2 regions of the Dendrosporobacter quercicolus genome follow, and region 2 is predicted to be linked to the other one. Evidence: predicted binding sites of a transcription regulator. Region 2 holds the regulator's gene; the other holds the start of a gene.

Region 1 (6,727 bases), on a different contig from region 2:
CCCTGGGGCAGGCAGCTGTCATGAGGGAAACAGACAAGATGTGAACTACCTCCTTGCTCAATGGCCATTACCGTTGCTTCAACCCCGTATAAAGCCTTTAGGTTTTCAGCAGTAAATATCTCGGGCACAGAACCGTCGGCGAAAATCCGGCCGTCTTTAACCGCAATCAGTCTCTGACTGAACCGGGCCGCGTGATTTAAGTCATGCAATACCATGACAACGGTAAGCCGCCTGTCCTGATGAAGGCTGCGCACCAGCTTCATTAACTCCAGCTGGTGGTGGATATCAAGATAAGTTGTCGGTTCATCCAATAATAATATCCGGGGCTGCTGGGCCAGCGCCATGGCCAGCCAGGCCCGCTGACGCTCACCGCCGGACAGGCTGTCCAGGCGGCGGTGCAGCATTTTTTCCATGCCGGTGGCCGCCAAGGCAGCAGCGATGCAGGCCTCGTCTTCCGTTGATATTTGCTCAAACATGCGCTGATAGGGCATACGCCCATAGGCCACCAGATCACAGACCGTCATATCCCCCGGCGCCTGAACCGACTGCGGCAATATCGCCATGGTTTTGGCCACCTCCCGCGGCGGCAATTGATGAATGTCCCTGCCGTTAAGCAAAACGCAGCCGGCCAGGGGCGTCAGCAAACGGCTTAACGCTTTCAACAGTGTGGATTTGCCTGAACCGTTCGGCCCGATAATAGAGATAATCTCCGGCTGATCTATGGCCAGCTGCATTTGTTCAATAATCACTTTGCCCCCGTAGCCAAGTTTAACGCCTTTAGCCTCAAGCGTATCATTCATCGTTTCATCCCCTTCCGCAATAAATAAATGAAGAATGGCGCTCCCAGAAAAGCCATAAATATGCCTACCGGGACTTCCACCGGGCTAAATGCCGTACGGGCGACAGTATCTGCCGCCACGACCAGCGTAGCGCCCAGAATGGCTGCGCAGGGCATTAAATATTCAAAATCCGAGCCGACCAGCATCCGCGTAATATGGGGAATGATAAGTCCCACAAAGCCCAGCAGGCCCGCCACGCTGACCGCTGAAGCCGCCAGCAGGGCCGCCAGAATGACCAGGCAAACTCTGGCCCTTTCCACCCTAATTCCCAGACCTTTGGCCACTTCATCGCCTAACTGCAGGGCATTCAGATAACGGTAAGACAGCATCGCGCCCACAATGCCCGCTATACTGTAAGGCAGGATCATCCGGACATGATTCCAGCTGCGCCCCTGAAAGCCTCCGGCCATCCAGTTGACAGTCCCCTGAATTTTATCGGAATGAAAAACCATCAGGGCGCTCATCCCCCCGCCAAAAAAGGCGGCCAGAGCCACTCCCGCCAGGATTAAGCGCAGCGGCTGCACCCCCCTGTCCCAGGACAACATAAAAACAATGCCCGCCGCAGCCAGTGCTCCGGCAAAAGCAACCGCCGGTACCAGCGCCGTGAGTCCCGGCCATAAAATCATCACCGACATCGCCGCCAGGCCAGCTCCGGCTGATACGCCGATAATCCCCGGGTCAGCCAGTGGATTGCGCAGCACGCCCTGCAAAATGCAGCCGGCCAGGGCCAGGTTTATGCCGGTTAAAGCACTCACCAGCACACGCGGCGCCCGGATATTATAGATAATCTGGTAAGCTTCATTGCCGGTAGGAGCAACAAAAGCGTTCCAGATCTCATTCGCGCCGACCGGCACTGCGCCCACTCTGATCCCAATGACCAGCGCCGCCGCCAGCGCCGCCAGGCCGGTTATACTGACCGCCGCCCGCCAGGTTCCGCGGGGATCTGTCGCCAATGCCCTCACTTTTCAGCCACCTCCGGATAAAGGAATCCGGCCAAAATTGACATTGCCTCGCCAACCTGAGTACCGGGATTTACGACGAACAAGTGCTGGGGCAGCATGTGCACCTGATTGTCCTGCACTGCTTTCAGACCGCTCCAGGCCGGATGGCCTGTCAGATCCTGCTTTAATTTAGCGCTTACTTTTGGGTCCGGACTGAGAGCAATTAAAAAAATCATATCCGGATTTTCCTTGGCAATAAACTCCATGTTTAAAGGTACATAGCCCAATTGCGCATTGCTCAGATTATACTGGCCGGCAACATTGACAGCCCCCAGACGCTTGACCAGATCCCCGTTGAAACTGCTGTCTGTCGCCATATGGAAGCTCTCCGGCGAGCCCCATACCATCACAACTTTAGGCGCCGGGCGATTTTTTCCGGCTGAAATGAGCTGCTCATAACGGGACTCAATGGCTGCAATCCGTTTAGCCGCCTTGTCCGGCTGGCCGGACAAATCGCCGTAAAAGCGCAGCGTATCAAGGATGTTCTGATAATTGTCGACCGATTGCAGCAGAACGGGAATACCCGCTTTATCCAGCAACGGCAGCAACTGGTGATGAAACGGCATGTTTACCCCTAAAATCAAATCAGGGTTTAAGGCAATAATTTGCTCGATATTGGGGTTAGGCGCAACCCCCACTGCGGGAACTGACTGAACGGCTGCTTTGACCTCAGCAGGCAGGGCTTCAGTGCTGGGCCGCCCCACTGCTGTTCCGCCGGCGGCATAAAACAATTCCAGATTTGAGGCGTTTAGCACAACTACCCGCTGGGGCCGCCGCGGGATTTCGACTTGCCGGCCGGCGCTGTCGGTGACAAGGTAGCGGTCGGACTGCCGCGCTGCCGGCTGCGACTGGTCTTTGAGTAAAAATAAGCCGCTGGCACCCAATAGTAATACAAGGATCACACCTGTAATTCTGCTTAACTTGAAGCTCATTCTAAACCTCGCTTCCGCGTGTTTCACGGCATTTATTTTTCCTTCGCTGTTTACGTCCTCCCACCATTTGTACCGTTTTGCAGCGCGGGCATTTAATTTCAACTTCCTCGACAATTCCGCAAAATAATAACCGCCCGCACCGCCGGCAGCGCACTTCCGACAGCTTTGATTTTAAAAATACAATCTTTTTATATTGTGTTTCCACCTTGATCACTCCAGTTGATATGCTATGGGAATATTCATGGCAATTGCCCGGCCAGCGTGATGCGGGAAAGGGCAAACCCGCCGTACCAGGGCCAGCGCCGCTTCATCCAGCGCCGCCACACCGGAGGAATGCAGCACGCGCGCACCGGCCAGTTCGCCGGCCGCTGTCAGCCGCACTGCTACGGTCACTGTCCCTTCCTGGCCCCGCCGCCTGGCAATATACGGATAATCCTTGCGTTTTTCGATTGCCTGCAAAAAGGCATTCACAATTCCGCTGATTTCCTGACTTCCGGCAGAACGTACGCCGGGCTTTCCGGTCACAGCGGCCTGACTTCCCGAACCGGACGAAGGCAGCGCTGTTTCTCCTATCGCCCGGCCCTGGGCTTCTCCTTCGCCTCCCGCCAGGCCAGCCGACGTTGCCGCTGCCAGCGCAGGTTCAACGCCGGCCGGCTCTGGCCCCGCTTTGGGCCCGGCCACTGGCCGGGCCTCCCTGGCCGCAATCCGGCTCGGACTTACCGCGGGCGGACTGACAGAACGCTCCGGAACAGCGCCGCTGTCCTGCGCCGGCCGGCCGGCGACGGCAGCCCGGCTCCCGGTTTCAGTAAGCTCAATTGCAATGAATTCTTCCGGCAATTGCCGGTGATCTATATTTTCCAACATGACTGCCAGCAACAGGATCGCTAATAAATGAACCATGCAGGAAACGCTGAAGGCTTTTTTCCAACACGTTTGATAAGTCATTACATCACCTCACTTCGCCTTGTCTTCCTGCCTGAAAATAAATAAAAACCCCGTGCGCATATACTGACACGGAGCTCTGGGCTCTCTGGGCGCCTAGCTGCGCCCGATAGTATTATCAGGCAAGCTAGTGTCTTGACAAAGTTAAATCTTAGCTTAGCCAGCGTAGATTTTTTCGCACTGCTGCGTTGTCGTCAGTCGGCATACTCCCGGTATGCCTCCTTCCTCCGCCTTGCATTGCAAAAAGATCTACACTGTCTAATCCTAATTCACAACTTTTGCCAAGACATTAAGTACAACAGCTGCATTGCAAATGCTGATATTTAGTTAAAGTATATTGATAATAGTTATCAAAGTCAATGGCTTTTTTTAAAAATCTTGTTTTTTTAAAAAAATTGCAGTATTTTATGCAATATGCCGATTGATTTTAATCTCACTCTTCGGTATTATAAAGTTAGCACTCATGTCTCAGGAGTGCTAACAACACTTCTACTCCGCAGCACGTCCGGTACAGATCAGCCTTAAAACCGTGTGTCATCAGTACCCGCAGGATTAGCGCCGCTGCGCTGCCGGGCGCGCCTGGGATAAACAGCTATTATTTAGGAGGTTTTTTTATGACTGCTGAAAGTACAGCCAAAGAAACACGGCAATTTCAGGCCGAAACCAAACAATTGTTAGATCTGATGATTCACTCCATTTATACGAACCGGGAAATTTTCTTGCGGGAACTCATTTCCAACGCCTCGGACGCCATTGATAAAATTCGTTTTGATTCCATTACGAACGAAGCCCTGCTGGAGGGAAACGCCGATTTTGAAATTTTCCTGCTGCCTGATGAACAAACCAAAACACTGACCATTTCCGATAACGGAATTGGCATGACTTACGATGAAGTTATTGAGAATATCGGCACAATCGCCAAATCGGGCACCAAAGCCTTTTTGGCCAAAATGCAGGAAAATGCGGCGGCGCCGGACAGTGATCTGATTGGTCAATTTGGCGTAGGCTTCTACTCGGCATTTATGGTCGCCAAAAAAGTCACGCTGATCACCCGCGCCCCGGGACAAGCCAAAGGCGTTCGCTGGGAATCAACGGGAGACGGTACTTATACCATTGAGGAATGCGATAAAGAAACCCGCGGCACTATCCTTCTTTTGGAATTACAGGACGAGTACACCAATGCTGAACATCCGGCGGAGAATTATCTAAACCGCTTCACATTACAAAACCTGGTAAAGAAATATTCCGATTATATTCGCTATCCCATCAAAATGAATTTTATCAAAGAAGAAAAACCGCTGGATGATGAAGGCAAGCCAATAGAAGACGCCGAGCCAAAGCAAACCACTGAAGTCCGGACGTTAAACTCGCTTACGCCGCTTTGGACAAAAAATAAAAACCAGATTACACCGGAGGAATACCATAAATTATACAAGGATTTATTCCACGACTGGGAAGACCCGCTGGAAATTATCCACTCCAAAGTCGAAGGAGCTGTCGAATACACCACCGTACTATTTATCCCTGCGCATGCCCCGTTTGATTTTTATCAGCGCGAGGCCACTTCCGGAATCCGCCTGTATTCAAAAAACGTGTTTGTCATGGACAACTATAAAGACCTGCTGCCGGAGCACCTGCGATTTGTCCGCGGCCTGGTCGACTCGCCGGATTTTTCCCTGAACATCTCCCGTGAACTGCTGCAGCATAGCGCCCAATTAGCTAAAGTCGGGAAAAATCTGGAAAAAAGCATCCTCAAAACACTGGAAACCATGCTGAATAAGGACCGTGACAAATACAAGAAGTTTTGGCAGGAATATGGACGGGCTTTGAAAAGCGGTGTGTATTCCGACTTTAACAGCCGGGAAAAATTGCAGGACTTGCTGCTTTTCCCCTCTTCCAAGTCGGATGAGCTGGTTTCCCTGAGCGACTATGTCAGCCGGATGATTGAGGGACAAACAGTTCTTTATTACGCAACAGGCAAAGACCGTTCCTCTGTCGAGCAGTTGCCGCAAATGGAGCTGTTGCGTGAAAAGGGCATTGAAGTGCTCTATCTGTTTGACCGGGTCGATGAATTTGCCATTGATGCCCTTAACCAGTACAAAGAAAAAAAATTTCAGTCCATCAGCCGCGGCGATCTAAAACTGGATGATATTGATAAAGACGCCGAGAAACCGGAAACTGAAGCCCTGACCACAGAACATAAGCCGCTGCTTGACAGCATTAAAGAAAAACTTACCGGAAAAATCTCCGAAGTCAAGATCAGCAGCCGCTTAAAAACCAGTCCGGTCTGCCTGGTCAGCGGCGACAACGGCATTAGCCTGTCAATGGAACAGATTTTATCCGAAATGGATCAAAAAACTTTCAAAGCGCAACGAATTCTGGAGCTGAATCCCAGCCACGAAATCTTTGCGGCAATCAAGCGGTTGCATGAAACCCAGCCTGACTCAGCCGCGTTTCAAGATTATTGCGAGCTGTTATATGGCCAGGCCCTGCTGGCGGAAGGCCTGATCCCCGAAGATCCGATCAGCTTCGCCAGAAAAGTATCCGCTCTCATGGCCCAAGCAGGCCCGGCAAAGTAACCCCGGGGCTTTCTTCCCGGCGGCTTTCCGACAGCCGAACTTCATGACAATGGGGCTGCTGCAATAGAGCGCTGCCGGCAACCAAAGACGGCAACTCGGCAATGGCTGAGAGCCGTGTTCAAAAGGGAGACAGGTCCCTCGCTTGCAAAAGCAAACAAGGGACCTGTCCTTTTGTTTTGTTTTAAGCCTTAAGTATCACCGAGAAGCGGGAGATCCGGGCCTTGCGACAGCTCCGTTGTCTCAGACAGTTCCAACAGCTAATTTGCTGCAATCTTCAGCAGGTGCAAAGCAGTGCCCAGCGCCAGTCTGGTTTCGGCGGAATCCAGGGAAACCTGCAAAATATGTTCAATTCGCTGTTTACGGAATACGATCGTCTTATAATGCAAGAAGATCTCCTCAGACACTTCTTTCAGGCTATGGCCTGACAATATCCT
Region 2 (6,727 bases):
ATGAGCTTAGGTTTATATATCCATATTCCTTTTTGCCGGCGCAAGTGTTTTTATTGTGATTTCCCGTCATATACGGGCCTGGAACACCTATACAGCGCTTATGTCGCCGCCTTGTGTCGGGAAATTGCCGATCAGGGCGGCATTCTGTCTGGCGCTGTGGTTGACACGGTCTTTATCGGCGGCGGAACGCCAACCGTTCTGTCCGGCAAGCTGCTTGCCGCTGTAATGGACAGCATCAGGCAGGCCTTTAAGCTGGCCGACAATACGGAAATAAGCATTGAAGCCAATCCGGGAACGGCAGACAGGAGCATGCTGGACCAATTACGGCAATGCGGCGTCAACCGGATGAGTTTCGGCGTTCAGTCGTTTTCCGATCCGGTGCTGGCTGCTTTAGGCCGTATTCATACGGCCGGGGAGGCGGTACAGGCGGTTGAACTGGCCCAAAAAGCGGGTTTCGAAAACCTGAATCTGGATCTGATGTACGGATTGCCGGACCAGTCGCTTCACGATTTGCATGACAGCCTGGCAATGGCGTACCGGTTAAATGTCCGGCATTTATCGGTATATGGCTTAAAGGTGGAGGAGGGCACCGGCTTTGCCTATCTGGCAAACCAGGGCCGTCTGAATCTGCCTGATGATGAGCTTGATGACGCTATGTATGAGGCTGTTATGGACAGCATGCCCAAGCTGGGATTTGCGCGGTATGAAATTTCAAATTTTGCCCGGCCCGGTTATCAATGCCGCCATAACCTAAAATACTGGCAGTATCAACCCTATCTCGGCCTGGGCGCCGCCGCTCATTCTTTTATTGACGGTCAGCGGCGGGCGAATGTGAGCGATGTGCAAACATATATTGACAGCGTAAGCTCAGGACAGCCGCCTGTAGTATTGATCGAACAGCCTGACCGGCAAACGGCGATGGCTGAGTTTTGCTTTTTGGCCCTGAGAACCGTGCAAGGCTTGTCGGTTAGCCAGTTTCAACATTGTTTCAGCTGTGATTTTTTTTCCGTCTATCAATTTGCCGTTGACCGGCTGGTACGGAAAGGGGCAGTCATTGTGGCCGGCGATAATGTCAGGCTTACGGCCCTGGGAATGAAATTTGGCAATCAGGTATTTAGTGAGTTTTTACTTTAATGATAACGAATTTTTAAGCTGAGTTACGGAGTATCTTGACATTCAGCCAAATGAGTGGTATTTTTTTAGTAGATATTAGCACTCTATCGACTTGAGTGCTAACAATAGGAGGTGGGAAAATGCTTGATGAGCGCAAGCGAAAAATTCTTCAGGCCATTATTAATGATTACGTTTCCACCGCAGAACCTATTGGCTCACGGACGATTGCCCGTAAATACGATCTAGGAGTCAGTCCGGCGACAATCCGCAACGAAATGGCTGATTTAGAGCTATTAGGCTATCTGGAGCAGCTTCACACATCTTCCGGCCGTATCCCTTCGGCCAAAGGTTACCGGTTTTATGTAGACACATTACTGGCAAGGCCGGCAATTTCAGACAATGAGATTAGTCTGATTTCGGGCTGGTATAACGCCAAAGTACGGCGAATTGAAGAAGTGTTTCAGGAAACCGCCAGAATTATTTCCAGGATGACGCATAATATCTCTTTAGTGCTGGCGCCGCAAATTTCACAAAGTTCCTTTAAATATTTACAATTTCTCCCCATGGACGAACGCCGGGTCATTGTGGTAATTGTGACAGACGGCGGATTTGTTGAAAACAAGATGATTGACATACCGGAAGATACCACCCTAGAAGAGCTGCAACGGGTTGCCGAGGCAATCAACAGGCGCCTGTCAGGCGTATCACTGGATTCAATTAAATCATCGGTTTTAAAAGAAATCCGCAAAGCTGTTGTACCTGATTCCAACCTGTTTGATGCGGCTCTGGCCGTACTGAACAATGTTCTTACCATTGATAAAAAGGAACGCCTCTATCTGGGCGGAACAACGCAGCTGCTAAGCCAGCCGGAGTTCAGGGATGTTGAGAAAATGAAAAATATCCTGCTGATGCTGGAAGAGGAGCAGCTGTTATGTGATCTTTTGCATACGCAGGAGGAAGATGAGGACGGCATCGTGGTCAGAATTGGCCATGAAAACACGTACAGCGGCATTAAGGATTGCAGTATGGTTCAGGCTGCTTACCGGATGGACGGTAAGATTGTGGGTACGATTGCCGTGCTGGGACCAACCCGGATGGAATACGGCAAAGTGATGGCCTTGCTGGAGTTTATGCACAGTCATCTGGGGGAGATACTGAAAAAGTACAAAGTGTAGGGGATTATCCCCTGCTTACATATAGGAGGAACCGGAATGAATCTAAAACAGGCCGGCAGCGGGGCGGAAGTGGATGAAAGCCTGGCGGCGTTAATGACCAACGCCAATGCCGTAAGGGCGATTACCGCAGCCGTGGAAGGGACGATTGGTCCCAAAGGACTGGATACTATGCTGGTGGACCGGTTTGGCGAAGTAATCATTACCAATGACGGCGTAACGATTCTAGATAAAATGGAAGTCAATCATCCGGCCGCCAGAATGTTAATCAATATAGCTAAAGCGCAACAGGCCGAAGTTGGCGACGGTACCACCACCGCCACCCTTATGGCCGGCGCTCTGGTGGCTGAGGGAGTCAATCAGGTGCTGCGCGGGGTGCCGGTAGCCAGGGTGATTGAAGGGCTGAAATATGGTATTGACCAGGCGTTAATTCACTTAAAACAGCAGGCGCGGGTTCTGCAGGATATCCATGACCCGGTTTTACCCAATGTGGCCCGAATTGCCGGACGCGAGCACGAAGATATTGCCCAGTTAGTGGTAGAGGCAGCGAAACTGATCGGCATGGAGAAGCTGGCGGATAAAAAATTCAAGCTGTCTGACATCATTACTGCTCAGGAAGGGGCGGACAATGAGGTATTCATGGGTGTCATTATCGACAAGGAACGCATGAGCGAGGAAATGCCGCAGGCATTATCCGGCGTAAAGGCGCTGATCCTTGACGACGCGCTGGAGCCGGAAGAAATTGGCGATGAGGCGCTGGGCACTGAGGCTGGGTTCAAACGTTATATAGAGTTGCAGGAAGAGTTTAAAGCAAATGTTCATAAAATTGTTCAACTGGGGGTTAATGTTGTCTTAGCAGACCGCGGCGTGCATGAAATTGCCGAGGAAATACTGATTGACGGCAACGTTTTGGTTATTCAAAGAATGAATGCCAAAGATTTACGCCGGGTGGCCGAGCATGTGGGAGCCAGAATGATTAAGCGCACCGGCCTGAAGAAAAGCGCCGAGGATCTGTTAAAATACATTGGCCGGGCTGATACGGTTTATCAGGATGAGAAGCTGGAGCAAGTAAGAATTTTAGGCGGTAAAGGCAAACCAATGGCTACAATTCTGGTGGGTGCGGCGACTGCAGAGGTTGTGGGCGAACGCGAGCGGATTGCCAAGGATGCGGCGTCCAGCGTTCAGGCAACCGCCAGGGGAGGTTATGTTCCGGGCGGCGGTTCAACGGAAATTGCGCTGGCTCGACAGGTGGAAAAAGACCGGGAAAATATTAAGGGGATGGCCGCTTACGGGGTGGACTGTGTGGTGAATGCCCTGAAACGGCCGCTGGCCCAAATTGTCCAGAATGCCGGCTATAATCCCCTGGAGAAGGTGGAAGAGGTAATTGCCGCCCAAACCGGACAGAGGCTGGATTTCCTCGGTATTGACTGTGATACCGGCGATATTGCCGACATGGCGGCGCTTGGCGTGCTTGATCCCGCCCCGGTAAAGCTTAATGCAATTAAAGCCGCCGGCGAAGTAGCTGTGGCCATATTGAGGATAGATACTATTATCAAAAAAAAGGAAGAACCCGATAAGGCGGCAAAAGCCGCTGTTGCCAGTGAGCCGGGTCTGCCTGATTTTTAAAGTTGAGGTGAATTAAATGACAGAAGATAAGAATACGCAGGATCACGCAGCTGACTCTGCTGAAGCGGACACTGCCACTGCTGAACAAGCTGAGCAGGCGGAAGTTTGCTTTGACTACAGGGAAATTGAGGAGATGATGGCGGTAATCGAAGAGAAAAACAGGCTGCTGCAGGAGCATACTGACCGCATTAAACGCCTGCAGGCTGATTTTGATAATTATCGCCGGCGTACCAGGCAGGAAAAGGAAGAATTATCCGCCCTGGTGGTTCAGAATATGATCAAGGATTTGCTGCCGCTCCTGGATAATTTCGAGCGCGCAATGAGCGCTGATGCCGGGCAGGATGCCGAAGCCTTTAAGTCAGGCCTTGAGATGGTTTACCGTCAGTTTACCGGCATTTTGGAAAAAAACGGTCTTGAACCGCTTGCAGCGCAGGGGGCAACCTTTGATCCGCAATTTCATGAGGCTGTCATGCGGGTGGAAGACGATAGTCAGCCTGAAGGAACAATTGTCGAGGAATTGCAGAAGGGCTATCGCGTTCGGGGCAAAATTATTCGTCCCAGTATGGTAAAGGTAGTCGGCTGTTAACAAGGAGTAAAATTCATATAATTTTAAGGAGGCTAACATTATGTCAAAAGTAATAGGAATAGATTTAGGTACTACAAACTCGGTAGTAGCGGTAATGGAGGGTGGCGAGCCGACGGTTATCGCCAATGCCGAAGGCGCGCGGATAACTCCGTCGGTCGTAGGCTTTTCTAAAACCGGGGAAAGACTGGTAGGGCAGCTGGCCAAACGGCAGGCGGTTTCCAATCCCGACCGTACGGTAATTTCGATTAAACGCCATATGGGCACCGACTATAAAGTGGCGATTGATGATAAGAAATATTCGCCTCAGGAAATTTCAGCAATGATTTTACAGAAATTAAAGGCTGATGCCGAGGCCTATCTGGGGGAAAGTGTCAGCAAGGCTGTCATTACAGTACCGGCTTACTTCAGCGACAGCCAGCGTCAGGCCACCAAGGATGCCGGCACGGTAGCCGGTCTGGAAGTTCTGCGGATCATCAATGAACCAACCGCGGCAGCTCTGGCTTATGGCATGGATAAAGGAAACGATCATACCATTCTGGTCTTTGACTTAGGCGGCGGGACTTTTGACGTTTCTATCCTGGAACTGGGTGACGGCGTATTTGAAGTGAAAGCAACCCACGGTAATAATAAGCTGGGCGGCGATGATTTTGACGACAGGATCATGAGCTGGATGATTGCTGAATTCAAAAAAGAGCATGGCATTGATTTATCAGCCGACCGGATGGCCGTACAGCGGTTGAAAGAAGCGGCGGAAAAAGCGAAGATTGAGCTTTCCGGCGTATTGACCACAAATATTAACCTGCCGTTTATTACTGCTGATCAAACCGGGCCGAAGCATTTGGATTTGAATTTAACCAGAGCAAAATTTGAAGAACTGACTGCCGATCTGGTGGAGGCCACCATGGCGCCTACCCGCCAGGCGCTGAGCGATTCAGGATTGTCAGCAAATGAGATTGATAAAGTTATTCTGGTTGGCGGTTCAAGCCGTATTCCCGCCGTTCAGGAAGCCATTAAGAAATTTTTGGGTAAAGAGCCGCACCGCGGCGTAAACCCGGACGAATGCGTTGCGTTGGGCGCAGCCATTCAAGCCGGTGTATTGGTCGGTGAAGTGAAGGATGTATTGCTGCTGGATGTAACGCCCTTATCGCTGGGTATTGAAACTATGGGCGGCGTATGCACCAAAATTATTGAGCGAAACACTACGATTCCTACTTCCAAGAGTCAGATTTTTTCCACTGCCGCTGATAATCAGCCATCGGTTGATATTCATGTATTGCAGGGAGAACGGGAAATGGCTTCCGGCAACAAGACGCTTGGCCGGTTTGAGTTATCCGGAATTCCTCCGGCTCCGCGCGGGGTTCCACGCATTGAGGTTACTTTTGATATTGATGCCAACGGCATTGTTCATGTTTCAGCCAAAGATCTGGGTACCGGCAAAGAACAGAAAATTACCATTACTTCTTCCGGCGGTATGAGCAAAGACGATATTGAACGGATGGTTAAGGAAGCAGAGGTACACGCGGCTGAGGACAAACAACGCAAAGAAGAAGTTGAAGTGCGCAACAATGCCGATTCGCTGGTCTATCAAGCGGAGAAAACAATTAAGGAAATCGGCGATAAAGCAGATCAAGCTTTAATCGGCAAGGTTCAGGCGGCTGCCGACAAGCTTAAGGAAACACTTAAGGGTACTGATCTGGAAAAAATCAAAGCCGATACGGAAGAGCTTACTAAGCCGCTGTATGAATTGTCGGCGGCGGTTTATCAGGCGACTGAAGCCCAGGGTGCTGCCGATGCCGGCGAGCAGGCGGACGCTCAGACGGGTGAAAAAGTTGTGGATGCCGAATATAAAGTTGTCGATGACGAAAAGAAGTAAGCAAAAATAACCAGCTGATTTTTTTAGGTTAGGCGCCGCCGGCTCCGGTCTTTTAGGCCGGAGTCTTGCGGTGAATATGCCTGAATAATAGTTTAGGATGGTGTAATGTGAGTAAACGCGATTATTATGAGGTGCTGGGTGTTGCGCGTACCGCGTCGGATGATGAAATAAAAAAGGCGTTTCGTAAATTAGCCCGCAAGTACCATCCTGACGTCAACCGTGACAAGCCTGACGCCGAAGAAAAATTTAAAGAAATAAATGAAGCCTATGAAGTACTGTCCAGCGCGGAGCGGCGGGCCCAATACGATCAATTTGGTCATGCCGCCTTTGATGGATCACAGGGCGGTGGTGGCGCCG

Evidence for each region. The regulator HrcA, encoded in region 2, represses chaperone genes, less so after heat shock. The targets are predictions, from matches to a motif close to TGTTAGCACTCNNNNNNNNNGAGTGCTAACA.
Region 1: the regulator HrcA is predicted to act here: its motif matches at 4,167-4,197, upstream of htpG (molecular chaperone HtpG).

What each region holds. Positions count from the first base shown of each region.
Region 1 is NZ_FNHB01000004.1:174,684-181,410, reverse strand. Features, by position in the region: gene BLR06_RS10125 (ABC transporter ATP-binding protein) at 1-800, opposite strand, end outside; gene BLR06_RS10130 (ABC transporter ATP-binding protein) at 1-37, opposite strand, end outside; gene BLR06_RS10120 (FecCD family ABC transporter permease) at 797-1,801, opposite strand; gene BLR06_RS10115 (ABC transporter substrate-binding protein) at 1,798-2,772, opposite strand; gene BLR06_RS10110 (Com family DNA-binding transcriptional regulator) at 2,774-2,926, opposite strand; gene BLR06_RS10105 (TonB family protein) at 2,983-3,717, opposite strand; gene htpG (molecular chaperone HtpG) at 4,329-6,293, shown strand; gene BLR06_RS10095 (PAS domain S-box protein) at 6,551-6,727, opposite strand, start outside.
Region 2 is NZ_FNHB01000001.1:789,642-796,368, reverse strand. Features, by position in the region: gene hemW (radical SAM family heme chaperone HemW) at 1-1,134, shown strand; gene hrcA (heat-inducible transcriptional repressor HrcA) at 1,254-2,288, shown strand; gene BLR06_RS03905 (TCP-1/cpn60 chaperonin family protein) at 2,325-3,911, shown strand; gene grpE (nucleotide exchange factor GrpE) at 3,928-4,497, shown strand; gene dnaK (molecular chaperone DnaK) at 4,538-6,370, shown strand; gene dnaJ (molecular chaperone DnaJ) at 6,478-6,727, shown strand, end outside.